2 regions of the Roseisolibacter agri genome follow, and region 2 is predicted to be linked to the other one. Evidence: riboswitches for the same ligand, from Rfam matches in the RefSeq annotation. Region 2 holds a riboswitch; the other holds the start of a gene.
The links. A riboswitch is a leader RNA that binds a small molecule or an ion and turns the genes downstream of it on or off. The one in region 2 is predicted to bind S-adenosylmethionine.

Region 1: it holds a riboswitch for S-adenosylmethionine, as region 2 does, so the genes downstream of both, rosag_RS15645 (trans-sulfuration enzyme family protein) here and rosag_RS06265 (homoserine O-acetyltransferase family protein) in region 2, are expected to answer to the same signal.

Annotation. Positions count from the first base shown of each region.
Region 1 covers NZ_BRXS01000005.1:6,158-17,714, reverse strand. The annotation lists gene rosag_RS15660 (TonB-dependent receptor plug domain-containing protein) at 1-393, opposite strand, end outside; gene rosag_RS15655 (class I SAM-dependent methyltransferase) at 538-1,263, opposite strand; gene panD (aspartate 1-decarboxylase) at 1,260-1,652, opposite strand; gene rosag_RS15645 (trans-sulfuration enzyme family protein) at 1,881-3,128, opposite strand; SAM riboswitch at 3,174-3,249, opposite strand; gene rosag_RS15640 (LLM class flavin-dependent oxidoreductase) at 3,371-4,426, opposite strand; gene rosag_RS15635 (ATP-grasp domain-containing protein) at 4,423-5,397, opposite strand; gene rosag_RS15630 (ShlB/FhaC/HecB family protein) at 6,077-8,698, opposite strand; gene rosag_RS15625 (S9 family peptidase) at 8,872-11,557, shown strand, end outside.
Region 2 covers NZ_BRXS01000002.1:293,653-305,209, reverse strand. The annotation lists gene rosag_RS06275 (sensor histidine kinase) at 1-1,135, opposite strand, end outside; gene rosag_RS06270 (response regulator) at 1,143-1,763, opposite strand; gene rosag_RS06265 (homoserine O-acetyltransferase family protein) at 1,828-3,006, opposite strand; SAM riboswitch at 3,122-3,197, opposite strand; gene rosag_RS06260 (acyl-CoA dehydrogenase family protein) at 3,503-4,747, shown strand; gene rosag_RS06255 (DinB family protein) at 4,815-5,405, shown strand; gene rosag_RS06250 (PEP-CTERM sorting domain-containing protein) at 5,594-6,241, shown strand; gene rosag_RS06245 (c-type cytochrome) at 6,303-7,316, opposite strand; gene trxA (thioredoxin) at 7,404-7,868, shown strand; gene rosag_RS06235 (hypothetical protein) at 8,058-8,495, opposite strand; gene rosag_RS06230 (S1/P1 nuclease) at 8,548-9,516, opposite strand; gene rosag_RS06225 (ATP-binding protein) at 9,527-11,557, opposite strand, start outside.

The DNA of each region.
Region 1 (11,557 bases), on a different contig from region 2:
GGTGGCGAGCGTCGCGCCGAGCTGCGCGCGCTCGGTCTCGGTGCGCGTGCCGGTGGTGACGATCTGCGACAGCTGCAGCACGTCGCGCACGAGGGCGAAGTCCTGCGTCGCGGTGCCGGACGTCTGCGCGATGGTGGCGCGGCCGGGGCGATAGCCGACGTAGCGGACGAGGAGCGCGGTCGGCCCGCGCGGGTCGCGCACGACCAGGCGATAGGAGCCGTCGTCGCCGGCGAGCACGCCGATGGCGGTGCCGGGCACGCCCACCTGGGCGCCGGCGACGGGACGGCCACCATCGTCGGTGACGCGGCCGGTGATGGTGAGCTGCGCGCGAGCGGCCGCGGGGACGGCGAGCGCCACCAGCGCAGCCACCCGGAGCTCCGGGCGGAGAGACATGGGTCGACGGGGAGAGAGGACGGACGACCGACGCGCGTCCGCGCAGCTGGACGCAGAGGCATGCGCACGCGGATGCGCCGAACGTGCGGACCTCCCCGCGCGCGCGCCAGTCACACGGACCGTGCGCGAACGCCTTCCGAACGGTCAGTCGCGGCCGGCCGCCAGCACGAGCGACAACGGCCGGCGCGTCTCGGGGTGCAGCGGCTCGTGCACGCGCTCCAGCCGCAGGCCGGCATCGCGCAGCGCGTCGAGCCAGCCGGCCATCGTGCGGAAGTACCACGGCATCGTGCTCGGGAACGGCACGGCGAACGCGGCGAACGTCTCCTCGCGCCATCCGGGCTCGTATGGACCGTCGCCGGCCGCGACCCACGGATGCACGGTCTGCACGACGACGCGCCCGCCGGGCGCGAGCCGCGCCGCGCACGCGGCCAGCGCCGGCGCTACGGGATCGCCGAGCAGGGCGAAGTTGACCGCGATCACGTCGAACGGGCCCCGCGCGAGCGCCAGGTCGGCGGCCATCGCCTCGTAGCTCGCGACCGCGTAGGCGGGCGCCGGTGCATCGGCCGGCGGCTGCGCGGCACGCGCCCGTTCGATCAGCGGCGCGCTCGCGTCCACGCCGAGCACCCGTGCGCCCTTCGCCGCGAGCGCGCGCGCCAGCCACCCCTCGCCGCAGCCGACGTCGAGCACCGCGGCGCCGGCGAGCGTGGGCACGGCCGCGGCGCACGCGGCGACGATGGCCGCATCGGTCCCCGCGCGGCGACTGGCGATCGCGCCCTCCCGCACCGCGCTCGTCCACGCGTCGGCGTTGGCCTCCCAGCTCTCGGCCAGCCGCGCGTGGCGGGCGTCGTCCGACGCGTCGGGCGTGGTCACGCCTCGTGCCGCCCCTCTTCCAGCTCCTTCCCGTCGTGCGGTGCGCATCGACGGTTCTTCGCGTCGACGAAGACGATCTTCGGCGCGAAGTCCTTCAGCTCGTGGTCCTCGTACTCGCCGTAGCTGATGACGATCACGAGGTCGCCCGGCATGCCGAGCCGCGCGGCCGCGCCGTTGAGCTGGATCGTGCCGCTGCCGCGCTCACCCTCGATGACGTACGTCTCCAGCCGCGCGCCGGTGTTGACGTTGACGACCTGCACCTTCTCGAAGGCGAGCATGTCGGCGGCGTCCATGAGGTCGCGGTCGACGGTGAGGCTGCCCTCGTAGTGCAGGTCCGCGCCGGTGAGGGTGGCGCGGTGGATCTTGGACTTGCAGAGGGTGCGGCGCATGACACGTGGGGCTGGTGTTTCCCCCAAAGGTAAACCGCCCACCCTCGCGCCAGGGCCACTGGCCCATTGGAGAGGATACGGATGCTTCGGATCAGAGCGGATGCTCTGGACCGCTCCACGCCGGCGCAGGGAGCGTCGTGCTCCACGGAGCGATCCGCATGATCCGTTCAGATCCGGAGCATCCGAATCCCCCACAAGCCAGAGGGGCTCGGCGCGACGACGCTCGGCTCAGGCGCCGACTTCGATCCGCGCCTCGACCCGCGACTCCCGAAGCGCCGGCGCGGCCGAGGCGGCGAGCGCCTGCTCGATGTCGGCGATGACGTCGTCCACGTGCTCCAGCCCGACCGAGATGCGCACCAGCCCCGGCACGATGCTCAGCGCCTGCCGCTCCGCCTCGCTCAGCTTCGAGTGCGTCGTCGACGTGGGGTGCGTGACGATCGTGCGCGTGTCGCCGAGGTTGGGGCTGTGCGTGAGCAGCTGCAGCGCGTCCAGGAAGCGGCGCGCGCGCTCCAGCCCACCCTGCACCACCAGCACCACGATTCCGCCGCCCGCGGACATCTGCCGGCGCGCCAGGTCGTGCTGCGGATGGCTGGGCAGGAACGGGTAGCGCACCGACTCCAGCTCGGCGTGCCCGTCGAAGTGCGTCGCCAGCGCGAGCGCGTTCGCGCAGTGCCGCTCCATGCGCAGCGCCAGCGTCTCGACGCTCTTCGACAGCACCCACGCGTTGAACGGCGCGAGCGCGGGCCCCGTGTGCCGCGCGAACCAGCGCAGCTCCGCGATCAGCCGCGCCGAGCCCACCGCGACGCCGCCGAGCGTGCGCCCCTGCCCGTCGATGAACTTCGTGGCCGAGTGGACGACGAGGTCCGCGCCGAAGCGCACCGGCTGCTGGAGGATCGGCGTCGTGAAGCAGTTGTCGACGACGAACGTCAGCCCGCGCGCGCGACAGAAGCCGCCGAGCCACTCGAGGTCCACGAGGTCGAGCCCCGGGTTCGACGGCGTCTCGACGAACACCAGCTTCGTCGTCGGCGTGACGGCGGCCTCCCACGCCTCGGCCGGCGCGGCGGGATCGACGTAGGTCGCCGTGATGCCCCAGCGCGGCAGGAGCTGTGTCAGCAGCTGGTGCGTGGAGCCGAACAGCGCGCGCGACGCGATCACGTGGTCGCCGGCGCGCAGCAGCGCGGCCAGCGACGCGAACACCGCCGCCATCCCGCTGGCGAACGCGAGGCCGTCCTCCGCGCCCTCGAGCTGCGCGATCTTGCGCACGAACTCGTCGGTGTTCGGGTTCGAGTACCGGGAGTAGATGTTGCCCGGGATCTCGTCCATGAACAGCGCGCGCGCCTGCTCGGCGCTGTCGAACGTGAAGCTCGACGTCAGGAAGAGCGGCACCGAGTGCTCGCGCTCGGGCGTGCGCGGGGCCTGCGTGCGGATGGCGAGCGTCTCGGGGTGCAGCAGACGCTTCGGGGCGCCGTCGGACATGGATTCCTCGCAAACAGGAGCGCCCGGCGGGCACGCAGATACACGTGGCCGCCGGGCGCTCGCGTTTTAGCTCGTTGTTTAGCGTGGCGGCAATAGGCGGCAAATCACCACGACTTCGGTTGTGCTCGGACTCTCGCCGGGATGGCTCCTCGCGTCAAGAGCTGCGGACTGCGGGCTGCGGATTTGAACGACGGGGCGTCCCGAGGTCCGATCCGCAGGCCGCAGTCCGCAGCCCTTTTGGTTCAGGCGGCCGCCCGCACGTCGGAGCCCACGAGCGGCATCACCTCCGCCGCGAACCGCTCCATCTCCTCCAGCTGCGGGCTGCTCTGCAGCAGCAGCAGGTCCACGCCCACCGCCTGGTAGGCGCGCACGCGGTCGGCCACCTGCTCCGCCGTGCCCACGAAGCCCGCGCGCAGGCCGCGGTTGGAGACCGAGTAGTCCTGCAGCGCCAGCGGGCGCTCCAGCTGCGTGTTCGTCGTCCAGTCGCCGAAGTTGGCGAAGCCCGGCGAGTCGGGGCGCACGGTCGTGATGCGCGCCAGCTCGCGCTTCGCCTCGGTCTCGGTGCCGCGCACGATCGCGTACGCCGCCATCCCGAACTTGAGCGGCGGCAGGCCGAGCGCCTCGCGGCGCGCGCGGAGGTCGGCCACGCGCGCGGCGATGACGTCCACCGGATCGCCGTGCATCACGTACGCGTCGCACTTGGCCGCGATGAGCGACTTCGCCGCCTCGCTCTCGCCGCCCGCGTACAGCGTGGGCCGCGGGCGCCCAGGCAGCGCGAGCGGCTTGGGCGACAGCACGGTCTCCTCGGCGCGGTAGTACTTGCCGCCGTACGAGAAGCCGTTCTCGCGCCACGCGCCGTCGAGGACGTCCAGCCACTCGCTCGTGCGCGCGTAGCGGTCGTCGTGCTCGTCGAACTGCACGCCGTAGCGGCGCGCCTCGTCCTTCCACCAGCTGCTGACGACGTTCAGCGACAGGCGCCCGCCGCTGATCTGGTCCAGCGTCGCCGCCTGCTTGGCGAGGATCGCCGGCGGGTGGAAGGTCGGCCGCACCGCGACCATCAGCTCCAGCCGCTGCGTGACCGCGGCCAGCGCCGCGGCGGCGGTCCACGCCTCCAGCGAGTCGGCCTCGATCCCCTTGATGTCGTTGAGGAACAGCTCCGCGACCAGCGACAGGTCGTAGCCGAGCTGCTCGGAGCGCTGCGCGAGGCGCTTCACGTAGTCCCAGCTCGCCTGCATGCCCTCGTCCTCGACGTTGCGCAGCCAGCCGCCGAAGACGGGCATCCAGTAGCCGTACCTCATGCCGCGACCTCCGCCGGCTCGGCCGCGCCGGCCAGCCGCGCCTCGAGGTAGTCGACCAGCTTCACGAACGGATCGAAGCCGACGACGTTCACCGCGTCCGCCACGAAGTTCGACAGCGCGTTGATGTCGTACACGTACCACTGCCCGTCGCGGTCGTCGACCAGGAACTCGATCCCGCCGACGTCGAGGTTGGTCGCGCGCGAGATGCGCTCGATCGCCTCGATGATCTCGCGCGGCGGATCGGCGCGCTCGACGCGCAGGCCGTTCTTCGGCGCGTCCAGCGCGCAGGCGTTGCGCGACAGCTCCACGCCGTCGCCGGTCTGGCAGGCGTCGGCCGGGCAGAGGTTGAAGCCCGTGTCGGCCGGATAAACGTGGATCGCGTACAGGTACTCGCCGCCCAGCGTCTCGACGCGCGTGATGCGCCCGTCGCGCAGCGGCGCCTGCTCCTGCACCAGCGCCGTCCCGTCGACGCCCAGGTCCAGCAGCCCCGCGTCGGCGGCCGCCGCCAGCTCGGCCTCCGAGTTGAAGCCGACGATCCCCGCGCCGCTCCCGCCGACGTTCGCCTTCACGAGCACCGGGTAGCGCAGCCCGCGCGCGGCGGCGACGGCCTGGCTCGGGTGGTTGATGACGCGCGACTTCGGGAAGGGCACGCCGAGCTCCGTCATCAGGTCGAGCTGCGTCGCCTTCGACAGCTCCAGGCCGTACGCCTGGCTCCCGTTCACCACCGGGACGCCGAGGCGCTCCAGGTGCCGCAGCCAGTGCAGCGTGTGGAACGTCGTCTGCCGGGCCTCGCGCAGGTACGCCGACGGCGACGCGCGGTTGAACACGAGCGACCAGGGCACGCTCGTCTCGGACGGGTCGTAGCGGTGCGCGGCCGCGTCGATCCGCTCGAACGGGATGCCGCGGCGCTCCAGCTCCGCGAACAGCGGGCGGAACCAGTCGGGGTGCTCGTGGAAGATCGCGATGGTCATGGCCGTGGGGGCAGGAAACGAGAACCGCCCCGGTCCGTTGGCGGGACCGGGGCGGTGCGGAGATGGCGCCGGGAGCGTTCGCCCGATCAGCCGTCCGAGTGCACAAACGCGCCGTCCGCCCCATGGCCCATCATGGGCATGTGGTGCCAGTGGCACATGTGACACCGGTGGCTGGCGGGGCGCGGCATGACTCTCAGACTCGTCGATGACGGTCTAAAAGTCAAGCACTGAGATTGTACACGAGGCTCCCGAATGCGGCGCTTCCGAGCTCGGCCGGGACGTGAGAGCTGCGTGCCCTGTACTGCGTGAAAGGCCGCTCGGGACACGCCGGCGCTCTGCGGAGATGGTGCCGTTGGAGGGGGTGCGGATGCTCCGGATCGGAACGGATCGTTCGGATCGCTCCCTGTAGCGCACGGCGCGTCGCCGCGACGCGGAGCGATCCGCGGCATCCGTCTCATCCGAAGCATCCGTAGTCCCCGATTCGCCGACGCGTGCACCGCACGCCGGACCCGAACGGCAACGGCAGCAAGGATGAACGTCTGAGAAGATCTGATAACGACGGAGGGCTCCGCATCGGGCGACGTTCCTCGCCACCACGCGGTGCCATCCGTCGTTATCAGATCCTGTCCGATCTTATCCTTGCAAACGCAGTTCAGGGTCCGGCGCGCCCATGCGCGACTCAGAACCTCGCCTCCACCGCCAGGTCGAACCGCATCCGCTTCTGCGGCCAGAGGCCGCGCGAGAGGTCCGCGCGGATCAGCCCGTCCATGAACGAGATCCCCGCGCCGTAGCCGCTGAGCGGGCGGCCGGGGTGCCCGACGTCGCGCCGGTCGCCCGCCCAGCCCAGATCGAAGAAGACCACCGGGCGTGCGCTCGTCGTGTTGAAGCCGAGCTCCGAGCGCGCCATCCAGAACGCGTTGCCGACGTAGCCCGCGCTGTCGGGGCGCGCGAACTGGCCGCGCACCGTCTGGTAGCCGCCCGCGTAGAACAGGCGCTGCGGCGTGGCGTCGCCCACGATGCCGCCCGCGGCGCCCGTCAGCGCCCCCGCGAACCGGCCGAAGCCGCGCGACAGCGTCGCGTCCAGCAGCGCGCGGCCGTAGCCCGCGGCCAGCCCGTCGACCACGCTGTCGGCGCCGCTGCGGTCCACCCACGCGGCCTCGCTGCGCCCGCGCACGAAGAAGCGCCACCCCGACGGATCGCTGCCCCAGGTGCGGTTCGACTCCGCGCCCGCGCCGACCACGTTCGCCTGCGCCGCCGCGATGTTCTCGATGTAGTCCGCGCCCGTGATCGACTGCTTCAGCTCGCGCGCCGCGCCGCGCTGGCGCTCCGCGAACAGGCGCCAGCTCACCGGGCTGCCGCCCAGCAGCTGGGCGCGCGTGCCGCCCAGCTCCGCGCCGAAGGTGCGGTAGTAGAAGCCCTCGTCGCGGCCGTAGAGCAGCCCCGCCAGCGACGCGCCGAACGACAGCGGCGAGCCCCAGTCGTCGTTGGCCACGCCCAGCCGGTGGAAGATCGTGCCGCGCAGCGCCTTCGCGCCGCTGCTCCGCTCCAGCGTCAGCTCCGCGTTCGGCACTAGGTCCGAGATGCCGAGCCGCGCCTGCGCGGTGGCCGTGTAGCCCATGCCCAGCACGCTCTTCGCCTCGGCGCCCACCGACAGGCCCTCGACGCGGTTGTAGCGGATCAGGTCCACACCCGAGCGCAGCGTGGGGCGCTGCGGCGACCACCCCGCCTGCAGCCCGAAGTCGTCGAGCGCCGCCAGCAGCGCGTCGCGCTCGGTCGCGCCGAAGATCGCCTCGCCCGGCTCGTAGATGGAGCCCGGCAGCTCGGTGGACGTCGCCAGCTTCGTCGGATCGCACGGCAGGCGCACCGCCATGCGCACCGCGCCGTCGTGGCGCGTGCGCGTCCCCGCGAAGTACGTGCTGTCCTTCTCGCACTCCTCGCGGCGGCGCGTGATCTGGCGCCCGGCCGCCTCGCTGCGCCCGGCGCGCCGCAGCAGCTGGCGGGCGCGCGTCGTGTCGCCGGCGGCCGTCGCCTTCGCCGCCTCCTCGCGCAGGCTGTCGGCGCGGAACGCGTAGCGCCGCGCGGCCGAGTCCTCGCGCTGGCGCCGCGCGGCGGCCGACGTGTCGCGCCGCGCGCGCGTGTAGTCGTTGTCGCCGACGTTCACCATCACGTTCATCCCCGACGACGACGAGTCGCCCGCCATCAGGCCGAGCTCCTCGGGCGTGGGGATGCGCGGGATGGGGCGGTCGCCGTTCACCGCGTCGTACTTGTACGTCTCCTCGAACTTCACGGGCATGCGCACGAAGCCCGCCTGCCCCTCCCCCTCGGCGACGTTCAGCTTGGGCAGCCAGAAGCGGCCCTCGTAGAGGCCGTACTCCACCGTGATCGCCGTGATGTTGGCGCGCATCGGGGTGATCAGGCCCTTCACGAGCGCCGGCACCTCGTCGTCGTCGCCGTCGCGCTTGTTCTCCTCGTCCGCCACCTTCCAGATGTCCATCTCGGCGGCCATGCGGTAGGCGGCGCGCACCAGGCTCCCGCGCTCGGTGTCGAACCAGAACGAGCCGTTGAACGCGCGCCACTCGGGACGCCGCGCCGTGATGCGCAGCTCGCGCAGCGCGATGCGCCGCCCGTCGGGGAGCCGGATGCTCACCGAGTCGCCGGTGGCGTAGCGGTAGTAGGCCTCCGCGCCCGTCGCGAGCGGGTGCAGCATGTCGCGCTCGTTGACCTCCGCGCGCGCGACGCCCATGTCGCCCGACGGGAACCAGAGCGTCTCGCGTCCCGGGAAGTACGGGATCGGCGCCATGTCCTCCGGGTCGATGTCGATGTCCGCGTCCTTGATGGCGGGCATCACCGAGCGGCTGGCCAGCGGCTCCACCCAGATCCCGTTGCCGCGCGACCAGCGCACGCGCGACGCGCTCTCGGTGCGCATGAACAGCCGCTCGCGCCCGATGCGCCGGATGCCGACGCCCAGCGAGAGCCGCTGGTAGGTCTTGGCGTCGTAGGCGCGGAGCGCGGAGTCCTGCGTCAGGCGGGCGACGCGCGCGCGCTCCAGCAGCGTGCGGGCGGTGGCGTCGGCGAAGGCGGTGCGCTCCATCTCCGGCGTCACCGTCTGCCGGATCACCTCGCGCTGCCGGCGCTCGCGCCGCGCCTGCATCGAGTCGCGCATCAGCTCGCGGAGGCTGTCGCGGACGACCTGGCGGTCGGGGCGGGACGGGGAGGCCGCGGGCGGGTTGGCCGGCGCGGCAGGAGGCTGCGCGACCGCGAGGCCGGGCAGCAGGAGGACCAGCGGGAGGATTCGGCGCATCGCGGGGGGAGTGGCGGGGGCGAGCGGGCATCCGTACGGCCCCGGAAAGCGAGCGGTTTCCGCACAGCGCCAACCCTCGCGCGCCCGTTGTCCGGGGGCGCGCGCCGGCCTATCGTAGCGCGCCCTGCCGGCGTCCCGCCGGTCCGGCCCCTGGCCCCTCGCCGTCGTTCCCCATGACGTCCCGACTCCCCCGCCTGGCCGCCCTGCCGCTGCTGGCGGCGCTGCCCGGCACCGCGCTGGTCGCGCAGACCAACGCCGGTGCGGCCCCCGCGCCCGCCGCGACGCCCGCCGCCGCGACCACCGTGCCCGCGGCGCGCCGCGACTTCGCCCCGCCCGACCTCAAGGGGTGGAAGACGGTCCGCAGCGCCCAGCTGTCCAACGACGGCCGCTGGTTCGCCTACCAGTACGCCCCCAACGAGGGCGACGCCGAGGTCGTGCTGCGGTCGATGGCCGACGGCAAGGAGACGCGGATCCCCATCGGCGAGGCGCCGGCGCAGCAGGGCTTCGCGCCAGGCGCCCCGGCGCCGGTGCAGTTCAGCGGCGACGGCCAGTGGCTGGCCGTGACCGTCTATCCCAAGCAGGCCGACGCGCGCCGCCTGCGCCGCGAGCGCAAGCCCGCGCAGAACAGGCTCGTGCTCGTGCGCACCGCGACCGGCGAGACGCGCGAGTTCGACAAGATCCGCCGCGCGCAGTTCGCGGGCGACCGCCCGACGCACGTCGTGCTGCAGGCGTATCCAGCGGACGCGGCTCCGACGCCGCCCGCCCCCGCGCCGACCGGCCCGGGCGCGCCCGCGGCGCCCGCGCGCGTCGAGGCGAGCGACCTGCTCGTGCATCGCCTCGGCACGCACGACGTGCTGACCGTCGGCAGCGTCGGCGAGTTCGCGATCGACGACGACGGCCGCTGGCTCGCGTACACCGTCGAGCGCCGCGACCTGCAGGGCAACGGCGTGCAGCTGCACGACCTGACCAACGGCGCGGTGCGCGTGCTCGACAGCGAGAAGGCGCTCTACCGCCGGCTGGCGTGGAGCGACACGCTCCCGCAGCTCGCCGTGCTGCGCGGCACCGTCGACAGCGCCGCCAGCGACACCGCCTACGCGGTCCTCGGCTTCCGCGGCTTCGGGGCGGCCGGGCCCAAGGCGACGGTGATGGCGCTCGCCGGCCGCGCCGACGCGCCGGCCGGGATGCGCGTCTCGCCCGACCGCACGCCGCGATGGACCGTGCAGGGCGACGGGCTGCTGTTCGGGCTGCGCGAGAAGAAGGCCGCGCCGCCCAAGGAGGAGCCGGACGACGAGAAGCCCAACCTGATGATCTGGCACTGGAAGGAGGCGCGCCTCCAGTCGCAGCAGCAGGTGCAGGAGCAGGCGGACCGGACGTTCAGCTACCTGGCCGCGTACTGGCCGGGCACGAACAGGGTCGTGACGCTCTCCGACTCGACGATGCGCCAGGTCGCGATGCTCCCCACCGACCGGTGGGCGCTCGGCACCGACGGCCGCGCGGACGAGCGCCGCGGGCTGCTGGAGGGGCTGCCGCGCTCCGACCAGTACGTCGTCGATCCGCGCACGGGCGAGCGCCGCCTCGCGATGAAGGCGCTGCGCCAGGGCCCCGTGCTCCCGTCGCCCGACGGGCGTCGCGTGCTCTTCTTCGACGACGGCCACTTCCACACGCTGGACGTCGCGACGCTGGCGAAGCGCAACCTCACCGCGGGCGCGTCGGTCGCGTTCTGGGACACGGAGGACGACCACAACGTCGACAAGCCGGCGACCTTCCCGGTGGGCTGGGCGAAGGACGGCAGCGCGGTGCTGCTGTCGGACAACTGGGACATCTGGAAGGTGCCCGCCGCGGGCGGCGCGCCGGTGAACCTCACGCGCGACGGGCGCACGCGCGGCCTGCGCTACCAGCAGCGCGTCGTGATCGATCCGCGCGAGCCGGGCATCGACCTCGCGAAGCCGCTGTTCGTGCGCCTGTTCGGCGAGCGCACCAAGCAGGGCGGGCTGGCGCGCGTGGACGCGCAGCGCGGCGGCGCGACGACGCTCGTGCTGGACGACGCGGCGTTCAACCCGCGCCGCGCGCGCGACGCCGACGTCTGGATCACCTCGCGCAGCACGTTCGCCGAGTATCCGGACTGGTGGAAGATGGAGCACGGGAAGCCGACGACGCGCCTCACGTCGGGCGGCGGGCAGCTCGCGCAGTTCAAGTGGTCGGCGGGCACGCGCCTCGTGAGCTACGTGACCGAGAAGGGCGACTCGCTGCAGGGCGTGCTGTACCTGCCCGCGGATTACCAGGAAGGGCAGAAGTACCCGACGATCACGTACATCTACGAGCGGCTGACGCAGGGGCGCCACCAGTTCTCGCACCCGAACGAGGTGAACGGCGTCTCGATCCACCCGGGCCTGATGACGAGCCGCGGCTACGCGGTGTTCATGCCCGACATCACCTACAAGGTGAACGATCCCGGCATGAGCGCGGTGTGGAGCGTGGTGCCCGCCGTGAAGGCGGCGATCGCCACCGGCATCGTCGACTCGGCGCGCGTCGGCCTGCAGGGGCACAGCTGGGGCGGATACCAGACGGCGTTCCTGGTCACGCAGACGAACATCTTCAAGGCGGCGATCGCGGGCGCACCGCTCACCGACATGGTGAGCATGTACAGCTCCGTGTACTGGAACAGCGGCCTCGCGAACCAGCCGATCTTCCAGTCGAGCCAGGGCCGCTTCACGGGCAACTACCTCCAGAACATGGAGGCGTACGCGCGCAACTCGCCCAACCGCTTCGCCGACAGGGTGCAGACGCCGCTCGTCATCCTGCACAACGACAAGGACGGCGCGGTGGACTTCAACCAGGGCATCACGTACTACAACACGC
Region 2 (11,557 bases):
GGTCGCCCAGGCGGCGCGCCTCGCGGCCGATGACGCCGAGCCAGCGCATGCGCTCCTCGTCGTCGCGCTCGCGGCGCAGCTGCAGCGTCTCGCTGAACATGCGGATCTGCGCCAGCGGCGTGCGCAGCTCGTGCGACACGCTGGCCACGAAGTCGCGCCGCGCCTGCTGCAGCTCGCGCTCGCGTCTCAGGTGCAGCGTGCCCGCGCCGGCGAGCAGCAGCGCGAGCACGGGCAGCACCAGCTGCAGCCGCTGGCGCTCGGGGTGCAGGTACTCCGCGCGCAGCTCGCGCACCAGGTCGGGGTGCAGCGTCGCGACCGTCTTGGTGCTCGTGAGCCCGCGGAACACGAACTCGCCGCGCGCGTCCGACGTGTAGCGCTGCGGCGTGTGGAACACCTCCGTGCCGTCCTCGTCGATGCGCTGCAGCGCGACCAGCGTGTCGGGGATCGTGTCGGCGCCGTAGACCCAGCGCGTGCCGACCTGCGACGGCGGCAGCAGCATCGACGCGCGGCGCGGCACGGTGCCGGGCAGCGTGCGTACGAGCACGCTGCGCGACGTCAGGTAGCCGAACACCGCCACCTGCGACCCGTCGCGGTTGCGCTGCGACGCGGTCGTCACCGTGATGACGTTCCCCGGCGCGCGCACGTTCGAGAAGACGACGGCGTAGTACGTGTCGTGCCGCTTCGCGTGGTCGCGCGCGAGGTGCGGCAGCGTGTCGCGCATGCGCGGGATGTCCGCGGCCGCGCCCAGGGCCTCGTACCGGCCGGTGCGCAGGTCGAGGCGGAAGTAGCCGCGCCCCGGATCGCGCTCCTTCCCCAGCCGCCCGTCGAGCACCGCGCCCGCCGCCGCCGCGTACTCGGCGAGCGTCAGCGGGTGGACGTCGGCGGGGAGGCTCGTCACCGCGTTGACCTGCGAGCGCAGCAGGATCCCGGACTCGGTCACCTGCTCCGCGAACGCGCGCGCCGCGTAGCGCGCGTACTCGTCGAGCGCCGTCTCGACGGAGTGCTGGTGCTCGATCCACGCCTCGCGCACGGCCCACGCGCCGGCCACGGAGATGAGCATCGTGCCGAACAGCGCGCCCGTGACGACGAGCGAGCGCCAGCCGCGCGCGCGCAGCGCGCGCCACCAGGCGGTCACGCGGCCCTCATACGGCAGACCAGGGCACCTGGCCGCGCAGCATCGCGCCCACGCGCGCGCGCGTCGAGGCGCCGAGCTTCAGCAGCACGCGCTCGGTGTGGTTGCGGGCCGTCATCGCCGCGATGCCGAGCGCCTCGCCGATCTCCGCGTTGGAGGCGCCGAGGGCGAGCAGGCGCGCGACCTGGATCTCGCGGTCGGTGAGCGCGAAGCGGTCGCGCAGCGCGTCGTCGCTCAGCGTGCCGTCGCCGGCCGGCTTCTCCGCCGCCGACGCGCGGCGCAGGTGCGCGCCGATGCGCGCCATCAGCTCGACGACGCCGAACGGCTTGGTGACGTAGTCGTCGGCGCCCAGGCGGAAGCCGCGCACCTTGTCGGACTCGAGCCCGCGCGCGCTGAGGATCAGCACGGGGCTTTGGCAGCCGCGCTCGCGCAGCTGCTCCAGCACGTGGTAGCCGTCGCGGTCGGGGAGGCCCAGATCGAGCACCACGAGGTCGGGCGCGTCGCGCAGCGCGAGCGCGAGCGCGGCGTCGGCGGTGCCGGCGACGGAGACGCGGTGCCCCTCGTGCTCCAGGTTGCGTTGCAGGCCGCCGGCGAGATCGGCGTTGTCCTCGACGACGAGTATGCGCTTCATGGCCGGAGCGGTCCTGAGCGGTGGCGGGGCGACGGGGCGGGCCGCCGGCGCGCGCGACACGCTCCTAGACGACGGCGCGCAGCGACGGGCGGCGACGGGCGATCGGGATGGAGGATACGGCCGCGGGCGCCGGCGGGCATGGGTGGAACGACACAACCCGCGCCGGCTGGTCCAGCGCGTCGCGCAGCACCGCGCCCACCTGCGCGGGCTCCAGGAGGAAGGCGTCGTGGCCGTGCGGGGAGCGGATGGTGCGCAGGGCGGCGCCGGCCGCGCGCCCCCACGCCTCGACCACGGCGTCGGAGTAGAGCAGGTCCCCCGGCACGCCGACGGCGAACAGGCGGTCGGTGGCGGCCCCCAGCCGCGCGAGGACGGCGTCGCGGTCGCCACGGCCGCGGGCCACGTCGTGCGCGTCCATCGCGTCCAGCAGCGTGCGGTAGGTCGCCGCGTCGAAGCGGGCGGCGAGCGCCGCGCCGTGGTGCTCCAGCCAGCGCTGCACCGCGAAGGGCGACCCGTCGCCATCCTCCGCCGGGGCGCGGCCGAAGCGGTCGCCGAGGGAGGCCTCGGTGCGGAAGCTGAGCATGGCGATCGCGCGGGCGAGGGCGATCCCCGCGTCCGGATCGCCGGCCGTGGCGCCCAGCCGGAGCGCCTCGCGCTGGGTGTGGTTCCAGGCGATGGCCTGGGCCGTGTGGGCGTCGGGGGCGGCCAGCACGACCGCGGCGCGCGCGCGGCCGGGGTGCAGCAGCAGCCATTCCTGCGCGACCATCCCGCCCAGCGACCCGCCGACGACGGCGGCCAGCTCGCGGACGTGCAGCGCGTCGAGCAGGCGGCCCGCGAGGCGCGCCATGTCGCGCGTCGTCACGGGCGGGAAGCCGTCGCCGTCCCAGGTGCCCGGCACGACGCGCCAGTCCGTGGCGGGGCCCGTCGTGCCGTAGCAGGAGCCGAGGAGGTTCGGGGCGAGGACGGCGAACCGCGTCGTGTCGATGGCGCGGCCCGGCCCGATCACCTCCCGCCACCACCCGTGCTCCGGGTGCGCCGCCTCGGCCGACCCCGTGAGGGCGTGGAGGACGAGGATGACGTTGTCGCGCGCGGCGTTGACGGTGCCGTCGAGCACGAAGGCCTGCCGCACGTCCTCGAGGACGGCGCCGCACTCGAGCGCGAAGGTCTCGTGGAGGTGCGTGGCGCGCACGCGCGGCGGGAGCGCGGCGGGATCGCGCGGGAGGGTGCGGCGGGCGGGGGTCGTCATGGCGTCTGTCGGTGCGGCGGGCGCACGGCCCGCGAGACGCCGCCGGGCGAGACGCACGGGACCCGGGAGAGTCCCGTGGCTGGTCCCGCAACGACAGAGCCCGGCGATCACAGAGTGGCCGCCGGGCGCTCGCGTTTTAGCTCCTTGTTTAACGTGGCGGCAATAGGCGGCAAATCACCACGGTTTCGATTGTGGTCGGAGCATATCCGCTTCCGGCGGCCCGCGTCAAGCGGCGGCGCGCCGGACCTCTTTTCTCTTTGGAGGAATGCGGATGCTTCGGATCACGACGGATCATTCGGATCGCTCCGCACTGGCGCATCGGACGTCGCCGCCACGCGGAGCGATCCAAATGATCCGTTCCGATCCGGAGCATCCGCATCCCCCCAACAGCGGGAGGGGTCCGGTGCGCGGACGCTCAGCTTGTCTCGCCGCACGGCGCGCCCGAACGTGGGGGCTTCGCGCGTGACATGCCGACATCCCGCACGGAGGATCCGCCATGACGACCTCCCAGCAGCCGACGGCGGCGGGCGCGCCGTCCGCCTACACCGCCGCCCTCGACGCGCCCCCCGCGGTCGACGAGTCGCTGCTCGCGCGCGCGCGCTCCATCGAGGAGATCGTGCGCGCGCACGCCGACGACGCGGAGCGCGACCGGCGCCTCGCGCGCCCCGTGCTCGACGCGCTGCGCGACGCGGGGCTCTTCCGCCTGTTCACGCCGCGCGCGCTCGGCGGGCTCGAGGCGGACCCCGTGAGCGTCGCGCACGCCGCGGAGATCCTCGCCGGCTACGACAGCGCGGCCGCGTGGGCGCTGCAGGCCGGCAACACCGGCGCGTGGTGGACGTCGCGCTTCTCCGACGCCGGCGTGACCGAGCTGTTCGCGGACGGGCCCGACCTCGTGCTGGCGGCGTCGTTCAGCCCGCCGCACCGCGCCGTCGCGGTGCCCGGCGGCTACCGGCTCACGGGGCGCGGCCCGCTCGCGAGCGGCATCCACGACGCGCCGTGGGTGATGATGACCGGCGTCGTGTTCGACGGCGAGCAGCCGCGCATGACCGCCGACGGGCCGCAGGTCGTCGCGCTCGTGATGCGCACGCGCGAGGTCCAGATCCCCGACACCTGGCACTCGCTCGGCATGCGCGGGACGGACAGCGCCCACGTGTCGGCCGAGGACGTCTTCGTGCCCACGGCGCGCAGCTACGTGCTGTCGCCGGAGGTCGCCCTCCGCGCGCCGTTCGACGGGCCGCTGTACCGCCTGCCGGCGCCGACGTCGGTGAGCGTGTTCATCGTGCCCGTCGCGCTCGCGATCGCGCGCGGCGCCCTCGACGCGCTGGCCGAGCTCGCGCACCGCAAGACGCCGCTCGGCGCGTCGCGGACGCTGCGGCATCGCGCCACCGTGCAGGCCGCGCTGGCCGACGGCGAGGCGCAGTGGCGCGCGGCGCGGCTACTCTTCCACGACGCGCTGGCGACCGCGTGGCGGCGCGCGCTCGCCGGCGAGCCCGCCACGCTCCGCCACAGGGCCGACCTGATGCTCGCCGGCACGCACGCCGTGCAGACCGCGGCGCGGGTGACGGACCTCATGCACCGCATGGGCGGCACGGCCGGGATCTACGCGGGGAGCCGGCTGGAGCGCTGCCTGCGCGACGCGCAGACGGTGCGGCACCACGGCTTCCTCGGCGAGGCGCGCCTGGAGACCGTGGGGCAGGTCTACCTGGACGTGGCGCCGGAGTTCGTGATGGTCGCGTTCTGACGCGCGCCGCACCGGCGGACGCCGGCGGCCCCTGGCGCGCGGCGGTGCGACCGTCGATCGTGCGCCCGTGTCCCCGCCGTCCACCAACCGCGAGCACCTGGCCCGACTGGCCGCGCTGGCCGACGCCAACGCGGCCGAGGCGGTGCGCGTGGTGGCCGACCTCGACGCGGCGCGGCTGCTATGGCGCCCGAGCCCGGAGCGGTGGAGCGTGGCCGACTGCCTGGAGCACCTGATCGCGACGGGCGTCGTCTATCATCCGCGGATCCGCGCCGTGCTGGCGACCGCGACGCGCGACGCTGCGCTGGACGACGCGCGCTGGGCGCCGACCTGGTTCGGGCGGCTGTTCGTGCGGGCGGCGGGGCCGCACGGGCGTGCGGTGCGGGCGCGCGGGCCGTTCGTGCCGCCGCCGGGCCGGCTGGACGCGTGCCCGCGGCTGCTGGCGCAGCAACGCGAGCTGCGCGCGCTGATCGAGGATGCGCACGGCACCGACCTGCGCGCGCTGCGCATCGAGTCGCCGCTGTCGCGGGTGCTGACGCTGCGGCTGGGCGAGGCCTTCGAGATGCTGCTCGCGCACCAGCAGCGGCACCTCGCGCAGGCGTGGCGGGTGCGCCAGTCGGTCGGCTTCCCCGCCTCGCGCGCGCTGGCCGCCGGCGGCTAGGGCGTGTGCGCCAGGTGGCGCCTGCTCGGTGCTCGGTGCTGCGCCCGGCGCTCGGACCTCGGTCGATCCCGCGCCGCTCCCGGGAGAGCGCTCGGCGCCCCCAACGCTCCCCGCGCTTCGCACGCGTAGTTCTTGCGGCGGGCATCGCCTCGGCCTTTGGCAGGCTCACTCCGCATCCGGAGGTACTCGTGCGTGTCCGCCACCTCGCAGCAGCCGCCGCCCTCGCCGTCGCCCTCCTTCCGCGTCCCGTCGTCGGGCAGACTGGGCCCAACCTGCTGGTCAACGGCGGCTTCGACAGCGGCCTCGCCGGGTACACGGTCTTCGCATCGCCGGGCTATATCGTCGCGGCCACGACCGGCTGCCCGCTCGGTGTGACATGTGCCCTGTTCGGCACGCCGGGTACGGGGCCTGGTGTGGCGTCGCTGTCGCAGACGGCCGCAACCCTGCCCGGCGCGAGCTACCTCGCCTCGATCACCACCGGGACGAAGGCGCCGGGGGCGCCGTTCGTCTTCTTCCTCGAGGCCGGCGAGCAGCGCACCACCTTCGACTGTCTCGTGCTCACGCCCTGCGTCGTGACGCGCGCGTTCACGGCGACGGGTCCGAGCACGGTGGTGCGTTTCGGCGTCGAAGACTTCACCCCCGCGGGTGCGGACCGGTTCGGCCAGAGCGGGATCGTCGTGGACAACGCCTCACTCGTGCTCGTGGCCTCGGCCGTCGTGCCCGAGCCCGGCACCTGGGCGCTCCTGGCTACGGGTCTGGCGGCCGTCGCTGGCGTCGCGACCCGTCGCCGGCGCCGCGCGGCCTCTCGCCGCGCCCGGAGCACCGCGGAGCGATGACGGGTCTCCCTCATGCCGTGACGTTTGCGCACACGCACTAGGCGCCCACGCCATCGGACGGTCAGCGCCGCGCGGCGGGTGCGCGCGGTGGCACGGGCACGATGGCGTCGGCGCCCGTGCGCGGGAGGAGCGGCGGCGGGCGGAAGCCCGCGTGCCCCGAGCGCAGCGCGTACGGGACGTCGGCGGGCGCGCCGCCGTTCGACCAGTCGTCGGCCTTGCCGGGCGAGTCGGGGCGCGGGTGCGCGTTGACGTAGGCGGCGACGTCGTACGCCTGCTCGGGGGTCAGCGAGCGCGGCTGGCCGAGCGGCATGTTGTGCCAGATGAAGGCGGCGGCGCGCTCCTGGCGGGCCATCGACGCGCCGACCGCGTACGACCGCGGGCCCCAGAGCGCCGGGACGCGGCCGCCGTTCTCGTAGACGCGCCCCGCGCCGTCGGCGCCGTGGCAGGCCACGCACCGCTCGGCGTACACGGCCGCGCCGCGGGCCGAGTCGCCGGGGAGTGACCGGGCGAGCGCGTCGCCGCCGGGGATCTTCGGCTGGCCGTCGGCGCCCGGAAGGAGATGGCCGGCGCCCACGGGGACGCCGCGCGAGAGGAAGGCGAGGTAGGCGACGATGTCCTCCATCTCGCGGCTCTCGTGCGGCAGGCGGCGCCCGGCGAGCGAGCGGGTGAAGCAGTAGTTCACGCGGTCGGCGAGGCCGATCACGGTGCCGCTGCGTGCGAGGTACTTGGGGTAGCGCGCGAACGCGCCGGCCATGGGCGCGGTGCCGGGCGCGCGTCCGCCGTCGAGGTGGCAGTTGGTGCAGGCGATGCGGCCCGGGGCGTAGTGCGGGAGGCTGTCGGGCGTGTCGCGCACGAGCGCCCATCCGCGCCGGATGCTGGCCCCGAGCGAGTCCGCGGGGATCTCGGCGTCCGTGGGGGGCCGCCAGGCCGCGGGGTCGAAGGCCGCGGTGGCGGTGACCGGGGCAGCAGCCGCGGCGGCCGGCGGCGCGTCGGCCCGCGCGTCGGGGCGCTCGCAGGCGGCGAGCAGAGCGCACGTCGCGGCGAGCGCGAGCGGGCGGGCGGGGGCGGGGCGCATGGGCCCCACGCTAACGCCGGTCGCGCCGCGGCGCACGTCGTGGTACGGTGATCGCTCCACCGTCGCCCGTCTCCACCGGAGCCCGTCATGACCGCCCCGACCGCCGCCTCGAGCGCCACCAAGGCCACCATTCCCTGCGCGCAGTGCCGCACCCTCAACCGCGTGGACCTGTCGCGGATCGCGGACGGCCCGCGCTGCGCGAAGTGCCAGGCGCCGCTGGCGCTCGACCATCCGGTGCCGGTGGGCGACGCGGACTTCGATCGGGTGATGGCGGACAGCCCGGTGCCGGTGCTGGTGGACTTCTACGCCGACTGGTGCGGCCCCTGCCGCGCGATGGCGCCGCAGCTGGACGCGTACGCGAAGCGCAGCGCGGGGAGCGTGCTGGTGGCGAAGGTCGACACGGACCGCGCGCCGAACGTCAGCCAGCGCTTCGGCATCCGCAGCATCCCGACGCTCGCCGTGTTCGTGGGCGGGCGCGAGGCGGGGCGCGAGGTGGGCGCGGTGCCGATCCAGCGGCTGGAGGCGCTCGTCGCGGCGGCGCGGAAGGGCTGACGCTGCGCCGGACCCAAACGGCGAACTGCATTAGACAGGATTAGACGGATTGAACGGACCAGAGCCGGATTACCTCCCGTGTGGTGCGACGTCCCTTGCGCCACGGGGAGCGTAATCCGGCTCTTGTCCGTCGAATCCGTTGTAATCCTGTCCAATGCAGTTCGGGTCCGGCGCGAGCACGCCGCCGACTCAGTTCCCGACGCGCGCGACGACGCTCCGGATGCTGTCCGGCTTGAGGCCCCCGTTGCGGTCGTCGACGAGGTGCCACCAGTACACGACGACCTCGCGGCGGGTCGCGTCGATGCCCGGGATCTCCGACGCGCGGACCGTCTTCCGCTCCGCCACCGCGAGCGTGGGGCAGCCGGTGCGCTGCACGCACGGTCCCCAGAGCGCGGCCGCGACCCACTCGCGGCCATAGACCGCGTAGCCCACGGGCCGCGTCGTGTTGTTGCCGAGGACGACCGCACCGGGGGCGGACTCCACGGCGACGTTGCCGGCCCAGATGCCGCCGCCGCGGTCCACGTCGGCGCCGGCGCTGTCGGTGGGCGTCAGCGCGTCGCCGTCGCCGCAGGCGGCGAGCGCGCCCAGCGCGAGCGCGCCCAGGACGGAGGTGAGGGTGTGTCGCATGCCCGTGCTACCCGCGCGCGGCGCGGCGCGTCACCTGATGCTCACCTGGTGCTCACCTGGAGACCAGCACACGCTCCAGCAGCGCCGCCAGCCGGTAGCCTGCGAGCGTCACCTGCGGGTCCGACACGCGGCGCACCTGCGCCTGGTAGTCCGGCGTGAGCGGCATGCTGTCCACGACGCCCGGATACACGTCGCGCTGCGCGAGGATCAGGCTCTCGACGGCCCAGCGCTCCGGCACCGTGTCGGCGATCCACGCCGCCCAGCGCGCGTCCGGATACGAGCCGGGCAGGCGCGAGGCCCACTCGTCGGCGCGCGCGAGCTTCGCGTCCTCGCCCTGCGGGCGGCCGCCGCGGCGCCCCGGCTGCCGGCCCGGCGAGCGGTCGAGCGCGTTGTCCCACAGCGCGTGCAGGTTCGTGCTCCCGATGCGCACGTCGTTGCCGCCGCGGTCGCCCTCGGGCGAGCGGTCCGTGACGCGCGAGCTCGCGTGCAGCGGCTGGTGGATGTCGCCCACGAGATGGAGCACCCACGCGAGGTCGATCGCGCGCTCGGCATCCGACCGGCGCGCGTCGCGCAGCGCCGCGGTGAGCGCCACGATCCGCTCGGCCGCGTTCTCGGGCTGCGCCTGCAGCTCGGGGACCGCGACCGGACGGCCCGCCGCGTCGGTGCGCCAGTAGTGGTCGTCGTAGTGCCAGTGCGAGCGGCTGTAGCGGCGCACGCGCGCCATGTCGCGGCGGTTCTTCACGACGTCGGGCCACGTCGCCGCGCGCACGAAGAGCGCGCGGTCGCGCGCCTCGGGCCCGCCGCTGTTCGGGCGGAGCTGCGCCAGCCCCGCATCGCTGGGCGCCGCGCGCAGGAGCGCCACCGCGCGGGCGCGCGCCGCGGGCGACAGCCGCCGCCACGCGATCGACGCCACGGTCATGTGGCCGACGTCGTCCCACGCGCGCGCCGGCGCGGCGGGCAGCAGCGCGAGCGCGGCGACGACCGCGAGGAGAGTGCGACGGACGCGGCGCGGGCGGCTCATGTCCGCAATTCTATTGCGCGGCCAGATCCCCGGAAACGGCGGGCGGACGCGGCGCCGGTGGTGCCACGGGCGCGACGGGACCGGTGCGCGCGGGCGCACGCCGCGGCGCGTCGGCGCGCGGGCCGGCGTACGGCGCGGGCGGCCCGCCGTTGGTGGCGACCGGCGCCACGACCGGCGCCACGACCGGCGCCACGACCGGCGCCACGACCGGCTCGACGTCCGGCAGGTCCGCGCGCGTCACCGGCGACGGCGCCACCTCGTCCTCGACGAGGCGCAGGTGCACCTCGAAGCGCGCGCCCGCGCCCGGCGCGCTGTCGACGGCGATGAAGCCGCCGCCCTCGTCGACGATGCTGAACGCCGTCGCGAGGCCGAGCCCCGTGCCGGACGCCGCGGACGCGCCGTGCACGGGCGTCTTGGTGGTGAAGAACGGCTCGAAGATGCGCTCGCGCGTGGCGGTGTCCATGCCGACGCCCGTGTCGCGCACCGTCAGCACCGCCCAGCTGCGCGGCTCCGCCTCCTCGACGCCAGGCGCGCTGGCGCGCCGCCGCTCGGTCGCGATGCTGAGCGTGCCGCCCGTCGGCATCGCGTCGCGCGCGTTGACGGCGAGGTTCATCATCACCTGCTCCAGCTGCCCGACGTCGGCGTCGACCACCAGCGGCGTCTCGCTCAGCCGCGTCTCCAGGCGCACGCGGTCGCCCGCCAGCCGGCGCAGCAGCCGCTCGGCGTCGCGCACCACCTGGTTGAGGTCCACCGCGCGCCGGTCGACGCGCTGCTGCCGGCCGATGGTGAGCAGCTGCCGCGTCAGCGACGTCGCGCGCGTCACCGCGTCGCCCGCCTCGGTGAGCTCGACGCGCAGCGGATGGTCCGCGGGCAGCTCCTCGAGCGTCGCGTCGAGGTTCACGCGCACGATCGTCAACAGGTTGTTGAAGTCGTGCGCGACGCCGCTCGCCACGCGGCCGATGGCCTCCATCTTCTGCGCCTGGTGCAGCTGCCGCTCCAGCGCGGCGCGCGCGCGCTCGGCCTCGGTGCGCGCGGTCTCGTCCTCCGCGGTCACGATGCGCACCTGCCGCCCGCCGAGGATCGCGTCGTGCGAGACGACGACGACGTCCAGCTGGCGGCCGTCCTTCGTCATGTGCCGCACCGCGCGCCGCGTCGTCGTGCCGTCCGCGTGGTCGGCCGCGAGCCGCTCGACCTGCAGCACGTCGTGCTGCGGGCGGATGTCGCGGATGGTCATGCGCAGGAACTCCTCGCGCGACCAGCCGTAGCGCTCCACCGCCGCGTCGTTCACCGCGAGGAACGCCAGCGTCTCCGCGTCGAACATCCACATCGGCAGCGGCGCGCGCTCGAACAGCAGCTGGTCGCGCAGCCCGCTCTCGCGCAGCGCGTCGTTGGCCGCCTCCAGCTCCACCGTCTGGTCCTGCAGCTGCGCCGTCTGCAGCTCCAGCTCCGTGGCCTGCTCGCGCAGCTGCTCGTTGGCCAGCTCCAGCGCGAGCGCCTGGTCCTCCAGCCGCTCGCGGCGGCTGGCCAGCTCGCCCGCCTGCTCGCGCAGCCGCGCGTTGGTGCGCGCGAGATCCTCGGCCTGCGTGCGCGCGCTGGCGAGCAGGCGCGTGAGCGCGAAGTGCACCGCCACCGCGACCACCGCGGCCAGCAGGACGCCGCCCACCAGCAGCATCAGCGTCAGGTCGCGCACGCTGGCGTCGTCGCGCTCGCGCTCGGCGAGCGTGCGCTCGACGTGCGCCTCCAGCGCCTCCAGCTCGGCGCGCAGCGAGTCCATCGCGAGCGAGCCGCGGCGCACCTGTGCGGTGAGCGCGGCGTTGGGGAAGCGGCCGCGCCGCGTGCGCACCGCCTCCAGCAGCGAGTCGGTGAGCGCGATGCGCTGCAGCGTCGCGGCGCGGAAGGCGCGCACGCGCGGCGCGATGCCCGGCTCGGCCCGCACGAGCGTGTCGATCGCGTCGACGTCGCGGATGACGTCCGCCTGCCAGCCCGTCGTGGTCACGAGCAGCGACGAGTCGCCCGTGAGCGCGAAGCCGCGCGCGTCGAT